Regions from separate parts of the Pseudoalteromonas sp. SWYJZ19 genome, predicted to be linked through region 1. Evidence: predicted binding sites of a transcription regulator. Region 1 holds the regulator's gene; the other holds the start of a gene.
The links. Region 1 encodes FliA, which starts transcription of late flagellar genes. Its sites were predicted from a motif close to CTAAAGNTNNNNNNNNNNNNGCCGATA; they were not measured.

Region 1 (10,380 bases):
TGGCTGCATTTATTGGGAATACGTTACTAGGTGGTTTTAATTTTAGCTGGGAAGCCGCTGCACCTAAAGCAAGTAAAATGTCGCCAATGAAAGGCTTTAAACGTATGTTTGGCCCGCAAGCGGCTATTGAGCTTGTAAAGTCACTTTTAAAATTTGGTTTGGTTGCAAGTTTTGCTATATTTTTAATTAATACCTATTTTGATGAAATACTGCATTTAAGTTTAGAAAGTGCACCAGGTAATATTATTCATGCCTTAGAGATTTTAGGCTGGATGTTTTTAGGCCTTTCATGCACTTTAATTATTATTGCGGCTATTGATGCACCATTTCAAAGTTATAACCATAACAAACAACTTAAAATGACAATGCAAGAAATTAAAGATGAGTATAAAAACTCTGAAGGTGACCCACAAATAAAAGCGCGTATTAGGCAAACACAAAGGCAAATGTCGCAAAACCGTATGATGCAAGATGTCCCTGACGCTGATGTTATTGTTACCAACCCAACTCACTACTCTGTAGCATTAAAATACGATACAGAGCGCGCAGGTGCGCCTATAGTACTTGCTAAAGGTATTGATGAAATGGCGATGCAAATTAGAAAAGTAGCAATAGGGAATGAAGTACCTATTTTAGAATCCCCCATGTTGACCCGAGCGCTTTATCATACGGCTGAAGTAGGAGAGCAAATACCCGATCAGCTATTTACTGCAGTAGCGCAAGTTTTAGCGTATGTATTTCAGCTTAAGCGCTTTAATAAAGGGCGCGGTAAACGTCCAACTAAGCTCAATAACAAGCTCCCAATCCCCGATGCCTACAAGTATTAAACCGTTAACTTAGTAACTTGGAATAGTTATTGCAAATTCTACGTAGTGTCAATTTTTTGAAATTGTAGAATTATGAGTTTTAAAGCGGTATTACAACAACTTAACAGAGACAAAAAAGACTATGCCAAAGGGGTAGGTACTCCTTTGCTTGTGCTTGCAGCCTTGGGAATGGTGATCTTACCGTTACCGCCATTTTTACTCGATATCCTTTTCTCGTTTAATATTGCCCTCGCATTAGTGGTTTTACTCGTGACTGTTTACACGATGAAGCCGGTTGAGTTTGGTATATTCCCCTCTGTATTACTAATCGCTACGATTATGCGTTTAGCGCTTAACGTTGCCAGCACTCGAGTTGTATTACTTGAAGGTCATAATGGTGGTGATTCTGCCGGTAAAGTAATTGAAGCGTTTGGCTCAGTTGTTATTGGTGGTAACTACGCAGTTGGTTTGGTCGTATTTTTAATCCTTATTATTATTAACTTTGTGGTAATTACCAAAGGTGCTGGGCGTATTTCTGAGGTATCTGCACGTTTCACCCTTGATGCAATGCCGGGTAAACAAATGGCAATCGACGCCGATTTAAACGCTGGTTTTATCAGTGCTGAGCAAGCGCGTGACCGCCGCGAGGAAGTAACTCGCGAAGCCGATTTTTACGGCTCAATGGATGGTGCGAGTAAATTTGTAAAAGGCGATGCCATTGCAGGTATTGTTATATTAATCATCAATATTGTTGGTGGTTTATTTGTCGGTATGATTCAACATAATTTGAGTTTTGGCAACGCAATGGAAGTATATACATTACTTACCATTGGTGATGGCTTAGTTGCTCAACTCCCTTCTTTACTGCTTTCAATTGGTACCGCGATTGTTGTAACACGTCAAAATGAGTCGCTCAATATGGGTGATCAATTTAAGAAACAACTAGGTAACGAAAAATCACTCTTTATTGCTTCAGGTATTTTGATCATCATGGGTTTAGTGCCTGGTATGCCGCATTTTGCTTTTTTAAGTTTAGGTGCGTTATTGGGTTATTTAGCTTACTACACACAGCAAACTAAGTTAAAAGCCGCTGCAGCAGAAGCCGAAGAAGCCGCCAGTGGCGGAAGCGCTGCAACAGGTATTGCCAATAAACAAGAGCAAAAAGAACTTGGTTGGGATGATGTTCAGCAGGTTGACGTAATTGGCCTAGAAGTAGGTTACAGATTAATTCCGTTGGTAGATCAATCTCAAGGTGGTGAGCTACTTAATCGTATTAAAGGTGTACGTAAAAAGCTTTCTCAAGAACTTGGTTTTTTAGTACCACCTGTTCATATTCGCGATAATTTAGAGCTTGATCCAAATGCTTACAGAATAACGCTAATGGGTGTTTCAACCGGTGAAAGCGAACTTAAACATGGCGACGAGCTAGCGATTAACCCAGGGCAAGTATTTGGTCCTATTAAAGGGGTTGAAACTAAAGATCCTGCGTTTGGCCTTGATGCAGTATGGATCAAGCCTGATCAAAAAGATGAAGCGCAATCACTAGGTTATACCGTTGTAGATTCAGCCACGGTAGTCGCCACTCATATTAGCCAGTTATTAACTAACAGTGCGGCGTTGCTACTAGGGCATGAAGAAGTTCAAAACCTGCTTGATATGCTTGCTAAAAGCCATCCTCGCTTAGTAGAAGGACTAGTACCTGATGTGTTGCCATTAACTGCAATTGTAAAAGTACTGCAAAATTTATTGAATGAAGGTGTAGCTATTCGCGATATGCGCTCAATTGTTCAAACCCTTGTTGAGTATGGTCCGCGTAGCCAAGACCCTGATGTATTAACGGCTGCAGTGCGTATTTCTCTGCGTAGGTTAATTGTTCAAGATGCGGTTGGTATGTCATCAGAAATCCCTGTCATAACCTTGGCACCTGAGTTGGAACAGATGTTGCATCAGTCATTACAAAATGCAGGCGATGAAGGTGCCGGTATTGAGCCTGGACTTGCAGAGCGACTTCAAGTGTCATTGACACAAGCGCATCAAAATCAAGAAATGGCCGGTGAACCTTCTATATTGCTAACGTCAGGAATGTTACGCACTGTGTTATCTCGTTTTGTTAAGTACACCATTCCAGGATTGAGAGTGATGTCTTACCAAGAGGTACCAGACGAAAGACAGATCAAGATTGTTAGCTCTGTAGGCCAACAATAAGATTTTAACAGGGGTTGAATCATGAAAATTAAACGTTTTTTTGCTAAAGATATGCGCACAGCACTTAAAGAAGTTAAAGATGAGTTAGGTGTTGATGCGGTTATTATGTCAAATAAGAAGCTGGCTAACGGTGTAGAAATTGTAGCGGCAGTTGATTATGACAAAGCAGCCCCTAAAGTAGCAGCGCAACCACAACGTACTGCAGAGCCGCGTGCTCAAGCACCACAGCAAAGTATGCATAATTTTGTAAAACCAGAGCCTCAGCGTGCCAAACCAGAGCCGCAGGCAAAAGTGGCTGACAGCCTACAGGCTTTGTTAGAGCGCCAATCACCGCGTCCTCGCTCCCCTGAACTTGCATCAATGTTTTCACAATCAGGTATTGATACTACCGATAACTATCAAGAACCAGTTATGGAACAGCGTACTAAAAATATGTTTGCTCCTGAAAATGCAGCGCCAGTTCGTCCACAAACTCAAGCGGATAGCTTAGGTTTTGATGATTTAGACAGCGACTTTGATGATTTAGATAGTCCAGTAACGGCTCGCCAACAAACACCCAATAATGAAAGCGAAGAAATGACAACAATGCGTGAAGAAATGAACGCAATTCGTCAATTACTTGAGCATCAAGTATCAGGCTTAATGCAGCAAGATATGGCGCGTCGCGATCCAACACGCGCTTGCATGGTTGACCGCTTAGTCGGTATGGGTATTGATAAAGAAGTAGCGCAACAAATGGCATGTTTTGTACCTGATGATGTATCTCGTAAGCAAGGCTGGAAAGCGTTGTTAACGATGGTCGAAGATCAAATGCAAACAACCAATAATGAAATACTTCGCCAAGGTGGTGTATATGCGTTAGTGGGTCCAACAGGTGTTGGTAAAACAACAACAGTTGCTAAGCTTGCAGCTTTAGGCGCACAAAAATATGGCGCTGATAAAGTGGCCTTAATAACCACTGATACATACAGAATTGGTGCTTATGAACAGCTTGCTACTTACGGCCGTATTATTGGTTGTGGTGTAAAGCAAGTTAAAGATGCTAATGAATTAGCTGAAGTTTTATATCATTTACGAAATAAACGTCTAGTATTAATTGATACAGCAGGTATGAGTCAGCGAGATTTACGTTTAACTGAGCAGTTAAACACGTTAATGCGTAACCAACGTGTGGATATTCGCAGCTACTTAGTACTAAGCGCGACGGCACAAATTAATGTATTACAAGAAACAGTACGTCACTTTAAAAAAGTACAGTTAAGTGGTTGTATTTTCACTAAGTTAGATGAATCATTAAGTTTGGGTGAGATTATTAGTATTGCGATTCAAAATCGCCTTCCAATAGGGTATCTTACTAACGGTCAACGAGTGCCAGAAGATATTCGTGTTGCAAATGCTGAAAAACTAGTGAAAAAGGCTGAGCAGTTATATTTAAAAAGAACAAAAGCACAACATTCAAGGCACCAAGCAGTGGCGCCAAGTACAGTAGGGATGTATGATTAACACAGTATTAGATCAAGCAAGCGGCCTGCGCAAAATGAGTCAAAACAATAACAACGGCGTAAAAGTTATCGCTGTAACCGGTGGTAAAGGTGGGGTGGGGAAAACAAATGTTTCTCTAAATACCGCTATTGCACTAGGGCAACAAGGTAATAGAGTATTAGTGCTGGATGCTGACCTAGGTTTAGCAAACTGTGATGTGATGCTTGGTTTACGTGTAGAGCGCAATTTATCACACGTTTTGTCAGGTGAATGTGAGCTTGACGAGATTTTAGTTGAAGGGCCTGCTGGTATTAAAATTGTACCTGCTACATCGGGCTCGCAAAGTATGGTTGAATTATCGCCATCTGAGCATGCCGGGCTAATTCGTGCATTTAGCGAATTGAATACCGAATTTGATATTTTAATTGTAGATACAGCCGCTGGTATTTCAGACATGGTGCTAAGCTTCTCACGAGCAGCACAAGATGTAATGGTTGTAGTGTGCGATGAACCAACATCAATAACCGATGCTTACGCACTTATTAAAGTATTAAGCCGCGAGCACGGTGTTTATAAGTTCAAAATTGTTGCCAATATGGTCCGCAGTATGCGTGAAGGCACTGAATTGTTTGCAAAACTATCTAAAGTTACCGATCGCTTTTTAGATGTTTCAATGGAGCTAGTAGCAACGGTTCCTTATGACGAAAATATGCGCAAAGCAACACGTCGCCAAAAGGTGATTGTTGAGCTCTTTCCAAGTTCGCCAGCCGCTCTCGCGTTTAAAGCGCTGGCGACAAAAGCAGTTAAATGGCCAATACCAAATCAACCATCTGGGCATTTAGAGTTTTTCATTGAGAAACTAGTAAACGGCTAATTATGACAACATTGGTGAATAGAGCTATGGGATATCAATCAACACAAAACTTAAATGTGATTGTTGAGAAACATGCATCACTTGTTAAAAAAGTGGCATGTCATCTAATTGCTCGATTACCACCTAGCGTTCAGCTTGATGATTTAATTCAATCAGGAATGATAGGTTTAATAGAAGCTTCAAAAAACTTTGATGCAACAAAAGGCGCAAGCTTTGAAACCTTCGCCGGTATTCGTATTCGCGGGGCTATGCTTGATGAAATGCGCCGTGGTGATTGGGCTCCTCGTTCAGTACACCGTAAAAGCCGACAAGTTGCAGAAGCAATTACTGGGCTCGAAAGCAGTCTGAATCGCGAACCAACAGATACAGAAGTTGCTGAAAAACTTGAAATTTCACTCAATGAGTACCATCATATTTTAAATGATGTTAATACCAGTAAAGTATTAGGTATAGAAGACCTTGGTGTAGATGAGGATGTTATTACTCCCGTAGGCCAAGATTTAGCGCTAGACAAACCTTTTAATAATGTTAAAAATGATCGGTTTAATGAGTCTTTGCTAAATGCAATAAAGTCATTACCAGAGCGTGATGCAATGGTACTTTCTTTATACTATAACGATGAAATGAATTTAAAAGAAATAGGACATATACTCGATGTAAGTGAATCGCGTGTAAGTCAGATACATGGTCAGGCGATGATTAAGCTTAAAGCTAAAATCAATGACTGGATAAACTAGTAGTAAGTAAACTAAGGTTAATACCTCACTGGGGGATGTTTTGGATAAAAACATGAAAATTCTTGTAGTTGATGATTTTTCAACGATGAGACGAATTATAAAAAACCTATTACGTGACTTAGGTTTCACTAACGTTCAAGAAGCTGATGACGGGTCTACAGCTCTGCCTATGTTACAAAATCAAGTATTTGATTTTGTGGTTACAGATTGGAATATGCCGGGAATGCAAGGTATTGACCTTCTAAGAGCAATTCGTGCAGATGATAAGTTAAAACATATCCCTGTATTGATGGTAACGGCAGAAGCTAAAAAAGAACAAATAATTGCTGCAGCGCAAGCTGGCGTTAATGGTTATATTGTTAAGCCATTTACGGCTGGAACATTAAAAACTAAATTAGAAAAAGTATTTGAACGCTTAGGCTAATGATGGGGGAGAGGCTTATGTCAGCACCAGCTGCGCCTCAAATAACGTTAGAACAAGCTCGTCAACTCGTCATTTATTTAGAAAACGATGAGCAAGATAAAGCTAATCAGTTGATTTTAGAGACAGCTTCGCAAGAGCAGTCTAAATTATTTGCTGAAGTTGGGAAGTTGACTCGTCAACTGCACGAAGCACTTAAAAGCTTTGAGCTTGATACTCGCTTAACTAACATAACGACAGATGCGATTCCAGATGCTAAAAAGCGGCTTAATTATGTTATAGAAATGACAGAAAATGCGGCTAATAAAACAATGGATGCTGTTGAGGCTAGTTTACCTATAGCTCAGCAACTTGCAGATGAAATATCTCATATCAAACCGACATGGGATCGTTTAATGAGCCGGGAGATTGAGCTTGGTGAGTTTAAACAACTTTGCCATAGTATCGATAAGTTTATGAATAACTCTCATCATAAAACGGATGAGCTTCAAAGCTTAATGACAAATGTACTAATGGCTCAAGACTATCAAGACTTAACAGGTCAAGTTATTCGCCGTGTTATAGAACTTGTTAGAGAAGTAGAAGAAAGCTTACTTCATCTTTTAACAGCGTTTGCTGAACAAGATGACAGTGACAACACAGCGAATAAAGTAGAACAACAAAAAATAAAAGAACCAGTTGCCACACAAACTTTAGCAGGTCCTGAAGGCCCTATTATTGATAAAGAATCGCGTAATGATGTTGTATCTGATCAAGATGAAGTCGATGATCTTTTATCAAGTTTGGGCTTCTAAGAGGAGAGTAACTGCATGTTTGAAGTCGATGAAGATATTTTACAAGACTTTCTTGTAGAGGCAGGAGAAATCCTAGAGCTTTTATCTGAACAGTTAGTTGAACTGGAAAATAATCCAGAAGATACCGAGTTACTAAATGCCATATTTAGAGGCTTTCACACTGTAAAAGGTGGTGCAGGCTTTTTAGCTATGACAGAACTTGTTGATGCTTGCCACGGCGCTGAAAACGTATTTGATTTACTACGTCAAGGCGTGCGAACGGTCAATTCAGAGTTAATGGATGTTATTTTACAAGCGCTCGACACCATTAATGAAATGTTCGCGACTATCCAAAATAGGGATAAGCCAGAACCAGCAGATCCTGAGTTACTTCAAACCCTCCACATTTTGGGCCTACCTCCAACAGAAGCCGAGCTTAACGGAGTCGCTTCAGAAACTGACGTTGAACAACCTCTTGATGAAGTAGTTGATACGCCAATAGCTGATGAGGAAGATCCATTTGCATTTGATGAAATGTTTAGCGGAACTCCTTCGGTTAGTGATGCTGAAATAAACGAAATCACTGAAGATGAATTTGAAAACTTACTTGATGAACTACACGGTAAAGGACAAGGTCCTGCAGTTGAAAAGCCAGTAGCAAGTAGTAGTGATTTTAATGGTGATATTACTGATGATGAATTTGACAGCTTATTAGACGAGTTACATGGAGTTGGCAGTTTTGGTGAGGTTGCGAGTAAAGCACCTGAGCAAAGTAGTGTAGTTAGAGCACCTGTAGAACCAGCTAAACCAGCGTCAAATACTGCTAATTCATCAGATGATGAAATTAGTGATGATGAATTTGAAGCGCTTCTTGATGAACTTCATGGTAAAGGCACTGCACCTAAATCAATAGAAAGCACTCCAGCTGTGAAACAGCCCAATATCCCAGCTAAACCAGCTGCAAAAGCGAGTGTGCCTGTAAAAAAACCAGAACCTGTAAAAGCACCCGCTTCTAAACCGGTAGAAAAACCGGTTACTAAAGCAGCGCCAGCAACGCCTAAAAAATCAGCGCCACCAGCAGCAGAGACGACAGTTCGCGTAGATACAAAACGACTTGACCAAATTATGAATATGGTTGGTGAGTTAGTACTTGTGCGAAATCGTTTGGTTAGTTTAGCGACCAATTCAGACAGTGAAGCAATGGGTAAAGCAATCTCTAACTTAGATGTAGTGACTGCTGATATTCAAGGCGCGGTTATGCAAACGCGAATGCAACCAATTAAAAAGGTATTTGGTCGTTTCCCTCGCGTAGTACGCGATTTAGCACGCAGCTTAAACAAAGACATTGACTTACAACTTGTAGGTGAAGAAACCGATTTAGATAAAAACTTAGTGGAAGCACTAGCCGATCCGCTTGTGCATTTAGTTCGAAACTCAGTTGACCACGGTATTGAAATGCCAGCTGTTCGTGAGGCTGCCGGTAAGCCTAGAACAGGTAATGTTACTTTATCAGCGTCTCAGGAAGGCGACCATATTTTGTTGACCATTAAAGATGATGGCGCTGGTATGGATGCTGAGAAACTGAAAAAAATAGCAATTAGTAAAGGCGTGCTCGATCACGATCAAGCGAGTCGACTTTCTGACACTGAAGCATACAACCTAATTTTTGCACCTGGCTTTTCTACAAAAGAAGAGATATCTGATATTTCAGGTCGTGGTGTTGGAATGGATGTGGTGAAAACTAAAATCACCCAATTAAACGGCTCTGTAAGTATTCAATCTGAGTTAGGTGTAGGTACTATTTTAGAGATAAAAGTACCACTTACCTTAGCCATATTACCGACCTTAATGGTAATTGTTGGCGCACAAACATTTGCGTTACCACTTGCAGGTGTTAGTGAAATATTCAACTTAGATTTAACGAAAACAAATGTGGTTGATGGGCAATTAACAATTATTGTGCGTAAAAAAGCAATACCGTTATTCTACCTCGAGCACTGGTTAGTTAAAGGCTCAGATCGTTCACAGCGAAAAGCAAAAGGCCATGTAGTTATTGTGCAAATTGGTACGCAGCAAATTGGTTTTGTTGTTGACTCATTAATTGGCCAAGAAGAAGTAGTGATTAAGCCGCTTGATGCGTTACTTCAAGGAACACCAGGTATGGCAGGTGCTACAATAACTTCGGATGGTGGCATTGCACTGATTTTAGACGTTCCAAACATGTTAAAACATTACGCAGGCTAATAATAAAGTAGGTATATATTTAATATATACCTACGCATAAATTTAATAAGAGAGCTAAATGGCCGTTAAAGTTTTAGTTGTTGATGATTCAAGCTTTTTTCGCCGCAGGGTAAGCGAAATTCTTGAACAAGATAGCGACATACAAGTTATAGGCTTTGCTGTGAATGGCAGAGAAGCTGTTGAAAAAGCAGCTCAGCTACGTCCAGATATGATCACTATGGATGTCGAAATGCCTGTGCTTGATGGTATTAGCGCAGTTAAAGAGATAATGGCGAGTAATCCAACCCCGATCTTAATGTTTTCATCACTCACGCGTGATGGCGCAACTGCAACATTTGATGCGCTAGATGCAGGAGCAATGGATTTTTTACCGAAAAAGTTTGAAGACATTGCACGCAATAATGAAGACGCTATAAAGCTTTTACAAAATAAAGTGAAAGATATAGGGCGAAGACGTTTACCGCGAACGTTTAAAGCTGCAACACCACCTAAGCCAGTAATATCAACTAAACCGATAACAAGCTCACTTTCGCAAAGAACAAACACACTAACACCTTCGATAAAACAACCCGATAGAAGCTTTCAAAGAGCAGCCCCTACAACATCGTCAGGTTCAAATATTGCCTCAATGCGAGCAAGTGGAAAGCAATACCAGCTTGTGGCTATTGGCACTTCTACAGGTGGCCCTGTTGCACTACAAACTATACTGACTCAATTGCCAGCTAATTTCCCTCACCCTATTTTACTTATTCAGCATATGCCTGCAGCTTTTACACCTGCATTTGCGGCACGTTTAAATGGCCTGTGCCAAATAAAAGTGAAAGAAGCGCAACAAGGT
Region 2 (10,380 bases), on a different contig from region 1:
ACTTTAATGTGCAAATTATAGGTGGCGATACTACTCAGGGTCCATTAACTATCACTATTTGTGCAAAAGGGACTGTACCAGAAGGGACTGCACTTCGCCGTAGTGGTGCGAAAGTGGGTGATTGGATTTATGTTACAGGTCCGCTAGGTGACGCTGGACTTGCAATTGAGTCTCGCAAACAAGGTATAAGTATTGAGCCAGAGCATTTAAAGTACTTAAATAAGCGCTTTGACTTTCCAACACCGCGTGTTGCTGCTGGGCAGGTATTGCGAGGCCTTGCATCATCGGCTATTGATGTATCGGACGGTTTAATCGCTGATTTAAGTCATATACTTGATATGTCGCAAGTAAATGCAGTTGTGAATATTGAAAGTATTCCGACTTCAGATGCAATGCAAGCAAGCCTTGATTTTAATCAGCAGCTGCCATTTATTCTAAGTTACGGTGATGATTACGAATTGATTTTTACTGTACCTGATAGCAATAAAAGTATGCTAGATATAAAACTGCGTCAATATGGTGTAGATGCAACATGCATAGGCCAAATTAAAAGTGGCGATGGTCAAATTGAACTTTTACACAACGGTGAAAAGTTTGATTTTAAGCAGCAAGGTTTTGAGCATTTTGCAAAGGAGCTGGTTTGAACAAAAACCGAAAGTTTAATTTAAAGCGCCCACATCAGTTTTTTGGTTTGGGTTTTGGTACTGGGTTAGCCCCTAAAGCACCTGGTACATTTGGCACTTTTGCTGCACTGCCATTCATTTTTATGACTATGTATTATCCGCTATGGTTGCAAATTGTGTTTGCCGTAGTGATCAGTATATTTGGTATATGGGCCTGCGGTAAAACGGCTGATGATTTAGGCGTGCACGACCATCCTGCTATTGTATGGGATGAAGTGGCAGGTTATTACATTACAATGATTGGTGCAGCACTTAGCTGGCAAACATTACTCGTTGGTTTTTTGTTATTTCGCTTTTTTGATATAGCAAAACCTGGCCCAATCCGTATGCTAGACAAACGAGTACATGGTGGTTTAGGTATTATGGCCGATGATATACTTGCGGGCGTTTTTTCGCTTATATGCTTACAGGCGCTAATAAAAGTGGGTTTACTACCCTTTTAATTTTTTATATTTGATTTGTTTAACTAGGTGGCAGCAATATGATGCGATTTTTACTGGTTTGTGTACTGATGTTGTGCGCGACACCAAGTTGGGCTTCAATTAGTGATTACGTAGTTAAGCAATGGAATATAAAAGATGGTCTACCTTCGCAATCACTTAAAAGCGTAGTACAAGACCAGCAAGGCTATATGTGGCTTGGTACTCAGTTTGGCTTAAGCCGTTTTGATGGCACAACATTTACAAACTACAACACGCAAAATAGCCCGTTCTTGCCTAGTAATGGTATTAATAAACTTTTAGTCGATTCTAGTGGCTTATTATGGGTAGGTACTAAAAGTGGCTTGGTAGTTATTAATCCTGCCACATTTGCAGCACAAGAGTTTAATATTAAAGGTCCAGTAAGAGATATTCTTGAGGACTCCAAAGGCAGCATATGGATTGCGGCTAATGGTTTATACTATGTAGATAGAGGGCAAGTTGATTTACGCACTCAAGTAAATGGCCCCCTACCTATTGTTAATGCTACCGTAATTACCCAAATTGTTGGCTCTGTTAGCCAAATGGCACTCTCTCCAGAAGGTATTTGGCTAGTTAATGATCGTCATTTATTACGCCTTACTAAAAACTCATCAGATTTCTCTAAACTACGTTTAGAGCTTACCGCTAAAATATCGTTACCAGAGCGCTTAGCGCAAACCATAGTGCACGATTTATCATTCTTAAACGGTAATTTGTATATAGCCTCTGAGCTAGGTGCATACTTTTTAGATTTAGATGACGAACTAAGACCTTTTCCTTTACCAAATGCAAATAACTCAGCCGTTTATAAGTTTATGAGTGATACCGATGGTGGCTTATGGGTTTCGACTTATGGACGTTTATTATTTAGAGATAAAACCGGTGAGTGGCAATGGGTAGAACCAAGCCAACTTGATCAAAGCATATGGTTTGCTGATATTTTTAGAGATGATAAAAATAACGTTTGGTTAGCAAGTTTTAGTGAAGGCTTATGGCTTGCCCATGAAGGGCGGGTAGAAAGGCATTCAGCAGTTTCAGATATGACCGAGTCTGTTATGGCTATTAGCCAAGCTCCAGATGGAAAACTGTGGGTTGCTAACAAAAGCGGCATTGGTTATTTCGATTTAGATAAAAGTTTTATTAATTTAGTTCCAAGTAGTAAATATGGATACGCGTCAGTACACGATCTACAATTCGATGGTGAGCGATTATATATAGCCACGGGGCGCGGCTTATTTGTTTTTGAAAACAAGACACTTTATACCGTCCCTGGTCGAGCGCTTCGCGATAACCCGGTATTTGCAATAAGTCGCTCTAGTAAAGGCGGTTTTTGGATTGGTACCGGACGCGGTTTATATCGATTAAATTATGCTGGTTTAACGCCTTTTGCATATAACGCTTTTTTAGGTAGTAAGTTTATTACCTACGTATTGGATAAAACAAACTTTGGTGTGATTGGTACTAGTAAAGGCGCATATTACTTTACAGACCGTGGCATTGAAAAAATTGGTGACCAAACAACACTTGAAAGCGCATACGTAACTAGCGTGCTCCATATAGATGGTGTGGGTATTTTAATCGGCTCTCTTAACGACGGGCTTTTTTACAGAAGTACGCAAGGGCAATGGCGTCAACTCGATGCAGCTAATGGTTTACCGTATGGTTCTATATTTAGCCTAGAATATGATGAAAAATTAAAGCATGTTTGGGTAAGCACCATGAAAGGTGTTTACAGAATGCCTGTAGAGCAATTTAAGACAGAGATAAAAAGCCTAAAAGTTGAAGAAGTAATTTCATCTTTTGACCGTCAACTCGATGGTAAAGCGAATCAATGTTGTAGTGGACTTGGGCATGATGCGGTAGCAGACACCGGCAATTCTATTTGGTACCCAAGCTTACAAGGTGTTGTTGAAATACCTAAAAATGTAGAGCTATTTGGTGTGCTTGCATTAAAGCCAACAATAGAAACAATAACAACACCACTTCGTCATTTAACCACCGCTGCGCTTGGTAAAAAACCATCATTAGAAACAGACGAGCGTGATATAACGCTAACTTACACAGCTATTGATTATTATGCACCAAACAGTATTGAATTTAGATATAAACTAAGTGGCTTAGATAGTGACTGGCGCTATGCTAATACGCGACGTGAAGCTATTTATACTAACTTGCCTCCAGGCTCGTTTTTGTTTCAATTAGAAGCGAAGCGCCAAGGTGAAGACTGGACTAAAGCGCAAGAAGTAGAATACGGTTTTGTAGTGCCTGAGCGCTTTGACGAAACTATTTACTTTAGGCTTTTAATTACCAGTGGCTTTATTTTGCTTTTCTACCTTATTTTTTGGGTGTTTAGAGCGCAAGAGCGTAGAAAACAAGAAGCATTAGAGGGCTTGATCACCGAGCGTACCTTAGAGCTTCGTCAAGCTAATGATAAATTAGGCCAAGTGAATTCACAGCTTAAATTAGTTAGTCACTCAGATGAGTTAACAGGGCTGCGTAGCCGTCGCTTTTTGTTTGATCAACTCCCTAAAGATATTGAACACTTTCAACGTAATTCACAATCGCTGCAGGCACAAGGCAAGTCACTGGTGCTGGTAATTATTAACTTTGATAATTTCAGCCGTATCAATGATGCCTATGGCCCAATTGCAGGTGATAGCTGCTTACAGCAAATGGCTGCATTATTAAATTCGCGTACGCAGGGCTCTGACTATGTGGCACGTTGGAGTGGTGATGAGTTTTTACTATTATTACGTGATTTTAAATGCAATAAAATAGACAGCTATGCTTCAGATCTTTGTAAAGTAATAGCGGCTAATTTATTCCAATTACCAAATGGAAAAACAACTAATATCACGGCATCAATTGGTTGGTCATTTTATCCATTACCACTTTTGGGTGGGCAGGTAATTAGCTGGGAAACATCTATTAACCTAGCTGATATTTCACTACACCAAGTTAAAAAGCGCGGTGGTGATGGTGTTGCAAATATTACGTTTGATGATCAGCTTGATGCATTTGAGTTTGAACAAAATTCTAACGTTGATCAACAATTAGGTATTTTACAAAGCAATGGCCTAGCTGATATTAAAGTGTGGATGCGCTGATCAGCAATATTTGATATTAAAAAAGGAGCCTAGGCTCCTTTTTTAATATGCTCAACTTTAGATGTATAGGAAGTTAATTAATAAACGCTTTAATAGCGGTTAATATTCCTTGCTCGCCTAACCCCATTTCATCGTGCATTTCATCTTGGGTGCCGTGTTTAATAAACTCATCAGGAATACCTAAGTTAAGGATATTAATATCAGCTTTTTGCGTTGCTAAGTATTCGTTAACTGCAGAGCCGGCACCGCCAGCGATTGCATTATCTTCAAGCGTAACAATTACATCGTGGCTAGCTACAAGCTCATTTAAAAGCGCGGTATCAAGAGGTTTAATAAAGCGCATATTAACAAGCGTTGCATCTAACTCACTTGCTGCAAGCTGTGCATTCTCAAGTAATGTACCAAATGATAAAATGGCAATTTTACTGCCTTTTTTGACAGTATCTGCTTTACCAATTTCAAGCAGTTGCATATTGCTTTGAATTTCTGCAGTACCCGCACTACCGCGAGGGTAACGAACGGCAACTGGGCAATTTGCTTTATAACCAGTGTATAGCATTTGACGGCACTCGTTGGTATCGCTTGGCGCCATAATCACCATATTTGGAATACAGCGCATAAAACTTAAATCGTATGCGCCTTGATGAGTTTCACCATCGGCTCCAACAATACCGGCGCGGTCAATGGCAAATAATACAGGTAAGTTTTGCAGTGCAACATCATGTATTAATTGGTCGTACGCACGTTGTAAAAAGCTTGAGTAAATAGCAACAACAGGTTTTAAACCTTCACAGGCGAAACCAGCAGCTAAAGTAACAGCATGCTGCTCTGCAATAGCCACATCAAAGTATTGATCTGGATGTTCTTTAGAAAAACGGACCATGCCTGAACCTTCACGCATTGCAGGCGTGATAGCCATTAACTTGCTATCTTGCTCGGCCATATCGCATAACCAATCACCGAATACTTTTGAGAAAGTAGCAGCACTAGGTTTAGATTTAGGCAGACTAGTTGTGCTCGGATCGAATTTTGGTACACCATGGTAGCCAATAGGATCGGCTTCAGCTGGTTTATAGCCCTTACCTTTTTGTGTTTTTATATGTAGAAGCTGTGGGCCTTTTAAATTACGCATATTACGTAGCGTATCAACAAGCATGTTTACATCGTGACCATCAATTGGACCAATATAATTTAGGCCTAATTCTTCAAAGAAGGTACCCGGGATCATCATGCCTTTAATGTGCTCTTCCATTTTACTGGCAAGTTGCTTTACAGGAGGTACACCTGAGAGTAACTTTTTACTACCTTCACGAATGTTAGTATAAAAGCTACCCGATAAAATACGGGCAAAGTGATTTGTTAATGCGCCAACATTTTCAGAAATCGACATTTCGTTATCATTTAAAATAATAAGCATGTCTGATTTTACATCACCTAAATGATTCATCGCTTCAAATGCCATGCCTGCGGTTATAGCCCCGTCGCCAATAATGGCAACAGACTTTCGACCTTTGCCTTCTTTTTGTGCGGCAATAGACATGCCTAAAGCAGCTGAAATAGACGTGCTTGAATGGCCTACGCTAAACGTATCGTATTGACTTTCATCGCGAAAAGGAAAAGGGTGTAAACCGTCTTTTTGACGAATAGTGTGCATTTGCTCGCGACGACCAGTAAGGATTTTATGCGGATAAGCTTGATGACCCACGTCCCAAACTAGGCGATCGTCTGGAGTGTTATAAACATAATGCAGCGCAACGGTTAGTTCAACCGTCCCTAAACCAGACGCTAGATGACCGCTACTTTGCGATACTGAGTTGAGTAAATAATCGCGCAGCTCATTGCTAAATGCAGGGAGTTTGTCTTGCGCTAAGTCACGCAATTGGGCTGGCTCGTCAACCAAATTAAGTAATGGATACTTGCTACTATCAAGTGTCATGGTTTTATATATATCCTTCGCTAACATTAATTAATCCAAAGCTTTTACGAATAATTAATGTTGAGTAATAATGTCAGTGCTAATTGCAATACGTATGAGCAAAAATTAGTGGTCACGCTCAATTAGGTAATTTGCTAGCGACGCAAGAAGTGTTGTGTCAGCATCTATATTTGCTAACGCTTCATGGGCTTGTTGTATTAAATTTTGCGCCTTTTCTTTAGCGCCTAGCATACCTAATAACGCCGGATATGTCGCTTTATTCGCGGCAATATCGGAGCCTTGTGGCTTTCCTAAAATAACTGTATCGCCTTCAACATCTAAAATGTCGTCGTGTACTTGAAATGCTAGCCCTATAGCATACCCAAAAACACTTAAATTTTCTAAGGTTTGTTGATCAGCCTTTTCACTGCACAGTGCACCAAGTGTAATTGCGCAATTAATTAGAGCCCCGGTTTTTAGCTTATGTATTCGCTCAAGCTCTTGTACGGTAATTACTTTATCAGTTGCTGCTATATCAAGGCCTTGTCCGCCAACCATACCCTGAAGGCCTGATGCGTGGGCAAGTGTAGCAATCATTTTTACTTGTGTTTGTGATGAGCATTCAAATTTGTGATTCGCAATAAGCTCAAAAGCAAGAGTTTGAAGAGCATCACCGGCTAAAATTGCATTTGCCTCGCCAAACTCTATATGACAAGTAGGGCGTCCGCGGCGTAAGTCGTCATCATCCATTGCTGGTAAGTCATCATGGACTAACGAATAGCTATGAATACACTCAATTGCAGCAGCAAGTACGTTTAAGTCTTGATGGTTTGCGCCGAGCATTTTACCTGTGGCATAAACTAAAAATGGACGTAATCTTTTACCGCCATTAAATAATCCATACTGGGTGGCGTTCTTTACCGTTTCTTCTGTATCGAGAGGCTGATTAAAATGCTGCTGTAAGGTCGCTACTACATCTTTTTGAGCACGTTCAATATGATTTTTTATGCTCACAGCTATTCCATATCATTATCAAAATTTGTAAGTACTGACTTTTCGCCATTCCCCATCAAAACTGATACTTTTTGTTCTGCTTGCTGTAATTTCCCTGATGAAGCACTTGCTAATGCAATTCCACGCTCAAATTGCTTTAACGATTGCTCAAGCGATAAGTCACCTTGTTCCATGTCACTAACGATTGTAGATAATTCTTCTAGTGCTTGTTCGAAACTTAAGTTTTCAGGTTTTTTAGTCGCCATCTTTATTTCAGCTTACATAATAAATTTAGGGGTCAATTTTAGGGGGAATGCTAAACTAGGTCAAAGGATGATATTGGTTTTTTACCTTTATAACGTTAAATTATATTTCAAGTGCATTAATAAAGCCTTAATAGCGTCTGTTGGTTTAATAAATCAATTGATAGTTAGGTAGCCCTTATAACTTGATCTAAGATAGTGCTAAAGGCTGCTTTTTATGTTTATTTATAAAAATGGCTTAAGCAATTCAATATGTTGCCGATAAGCAGTTAATAATAAAAATTTATGATAAGGCCATTAAGCATGAAACTTCTGGAGGAAATGTGGATTTAGCAACCATAATTGGGATCCTAGGCGCAATTGGCTTAATTGTCATGTCTATGTTTATGAGTAGTAGCGGTGAAATGGCTATGTTTTACAATACCCCGTCTGTGGTTATTGTATTTGGTGGTTCACTCTTTATTGTTTTATCAAACTTCACCATGTCGCAATTTTTGGGGATAGGTAAAGTTGTTGCCAAAGCGTTTATGTTTAAAATCGAAACGCCAGAAATACTTATCGAAAAAGCAGTAGAACTTGCGGATTCAGCTCGTAAAGGCGGTTTTTTAGCACTCGAAGAAGCTGAAATTCCAAACCCCTTTATGCGCAAAGGCGTCGATATGCTCGTTGATGGCCATGATGCAGATGTAGTTCGCGCTACACTTCAAAAAGATATTTCTCTAACTACGACTCGCCATGAATTGGGCGCGGGTTTATTTAAGTCGTTAGCTGATATAGGGCCTGCAATGGGCATGATTGGTACTCTAATTGGTTTGGTTGCAATGTTGTCTAACATGGATGACCCAAAGGCAATTGGTCCGGCAATGGCAGTAGCACTATTAACAACTTTATATGGCGCGTTTTTAGCCAATGTTGTGGCAATTCCTATTCAGGTAAAACTTGAACTGCGTAAAGACGAGGAAGCGATGAATCAGCGTTTAATTTTGGATGCTATTTTAGGTATACAAGATGGTCAAAATCCAAAAGTAATCGAAGGTATTTTGAAAAATTACTTAGCTGAATCTAAACGTAAAGTAGATACCGAGGAGTAACTATGTCTGATCAAGAGTGCAAATGTCCACCACCAGGTCTACCTGCATGGATGGGAACGTTTGCCGATTTAATGTCACTGTTAATGTGCTTTTTTGTACTCTTGCTCGCGTTTTCAGAAATGGATGTACTTAAGTTTAAACAAATTGCGGGCTCTATGAAGTTTGCTTTTGGTGTGCAGAATAAAATTGAAGTAAAAGACATCCCTAAAGGGACCTCTGTTATTGCCATGGAGTTTACCCCAGGCAAACCAGAGCCAACCCCAATAGAAACCATTCAGCAGCAAACAGTCGAAATGACTCAACAAATGTTAGAGTTTCAGGCTGGCGATGAAAGCTCAGCAGGCGGCAGGCAAGAACAGCGCGGGGATAAACGCGGTGGCGAATCTCGTAGTACCTCACAAGAAGAATCTTCTGAGCAAGCAACTTCAGCAGCCGATCAGGAGCAAACTAACGAGCTTGTTAAAAAGATAGCGCAGCAGCTTGAAAAGCAAATAATCGATGGCGCAATTGAGCTTGAGTCTTTAGGGCAGCAAATAATTATTCGCATTAGAGAGAATGGTTCATTTCCTTCAGGTAGTGCATTTTTACAACCTAAGTTTAAACCTATAATTCAAGATATCGGTGTGCTGTTAAAAGATGTACCCGGTGAAATAACAGTATCTGGCCATACAGATGATTTTCAGGTATCGAATGAGTTATATATTAATAATTGGGACCTATCATCAAAGCGTGCTGTAGCCGTTGCAAGTGAACTGCAAAAAGTCCAAGGATTTGATAAAACCCGAATGATGGTGGTTGGTCGAGCTGAAACACGACCACTTGTACCGAATGACACCGATGAAGATCGCCGCAGGAATCGCCGAGTAGAAATATCTATATTACAAGGTAAAGCAAAAGAGTCAGCTCCTATAGATGTAAGATAACTTTTATTGGCAAACACACTTATTTATCATAAAGTATGCTTTCTTTAACAAATGTAACGGAATAGTTCATGAAAAAGGTCGATAAGTTTAGTCATATGCCAGGAAATGGCGGTGGTAATGACGATGATGAAAAAAAACTTGATTAACTCTAATGCCTGAATGGTTTTTAAAGACTATATTGATATTAGATACTAGTTGGGTGTTTATTTTAAGCCCTGCTATTTTCATCTTTTATTTTAGAAAAGATTATTTGGCCCTGCGTTTCGCTTTAATTACAGCCGCTTTTTTTTTATATGGAACCATTATTCATCCTTACTTGAAAGAGTTTGATAATGGGATTTATGTTTATCGATACCTTGTTTGGGCTTTTAATGATATTGCTTGGATGGCACTCATCGCATATCTGGGGTTAAAAGATAAGGTTTATTTATGGCAATGCGTATTAGGTCAATTGGTTGTTATTATGGCACCAATTTTACAGCTATTTAGATTAGTCGACCGCCATTTATGGGATCTTTCTTATAGTACATACATTTATAAAACCTTATTGCCATTTATTAATATAGGCACCGTTGTTGTTTGTTATCTTCCGCTTATTTATATTTTAACAAAAGACAAAAAAAGCCCAGTTAGCCAATAGTTACAAAAAGTTCCCTCCTTTAAAATAGCTGTGCTAGACTACTGTTTATATAAACAGTGATGAGCAGGCTATGAAACTCTACATTGCAGAAAAACCTTCACTTGGACGCGCTATTGCTGATGCGTTACCAAAACCACATAAAAAATATGATGGTTATATAGAAGTCGCTAATGGCGATTGTGTATCGTGGTGTATTGGACATTTGCTAGAACAAGCAGAACCCGATGATTACGATGAGCGCTTTAAAAAGTGGCAGTTTGAACACTTACCTATAATACCTGAACAGTGGAAGTTAAAAGCCAAA

Region 2: a site for FliA is predicted at 7,660-7,686, ahead of pomA (flagellar motor protein PomA). Genes of this name have one in related genera too.

The regions. Positions count from the first base shown of each region.
Region 1 covers NZ_JADYXI010000008.1:23,016-33,395, reverse strand. Annotated here, with positions in the region: gene flhB (flagellar biosynthesis protein FlhB) at 1-827, shown strand, start outside; gene flhA (flagellar biosynthesis protein FlhA) at 900-3,011, shown strand; gene flhF (flagellar biosynthesis protein FlhF) at 3,033-4,514, shown strand; gene I6F45_RS09825 (MinD/ParA family ATP-binding protein) at 4,507-5,367, shown strand; gene I6F45_RS09820 (RNA polymerase sigma factor FliA) at 5,394-6,104, shown strand; gene cheY (chemotaxis response regulator CheY) at 6,145-6,528, shown strand; gene I6F45_RS09810 (protein phosphatase CheZ) at 6,546-7,319, shown strand; gene I6F45_RS09805 (chemotaxis protein CheA) at 7,335-9,542, shown strand; gene I6F45_RS09800 (protein-glutamate methylesterase/protein-glutamine glutaminase) at 9,601-10,380, shown strand, end outside.
Region 2 covers NZ_JADYXI010000003.1:4,710-15,089, reverse strand. Annotated here, with positions in the region: gene thiL (thiamine-phosphate kinase) at 1-644, shown strand, start outside; gene I6F45_RS03800 (phosphatidylglycerophosphatase A family protein) at 641-1,126, shown strand; gene I6F45_RS03795 (ligand-binding sensor domain-containing diguanylate cyclase) at 1,165-4,251, shown strand; gene dxs (1-deoxy-D-xylulose-5-phosphate synthase) at 4,325-6,187, opposite strand; gene ispA ((2E,6E)-farnesyl diphosphate synthase) at 6,293-7,180, opposite strand; gene I6F45_RS03780 (exodeoxyribonuclease VII small subunit) at 7,183-7,425, opposite strand; gene pomA (flagellar motor protein PomA) at 7,746-8,513, shown strand; gene I6F45_RS03770 (flagellar motor protein MotB) at 8,516-9,436, shown strand; gene I6F45_RS03765 (hypothetical protein) at 9,588-10,076, shown strand; gene I6F45_RS03760 (DNA topoisomerase III) at 10,147-10,380, shown strand, end outside.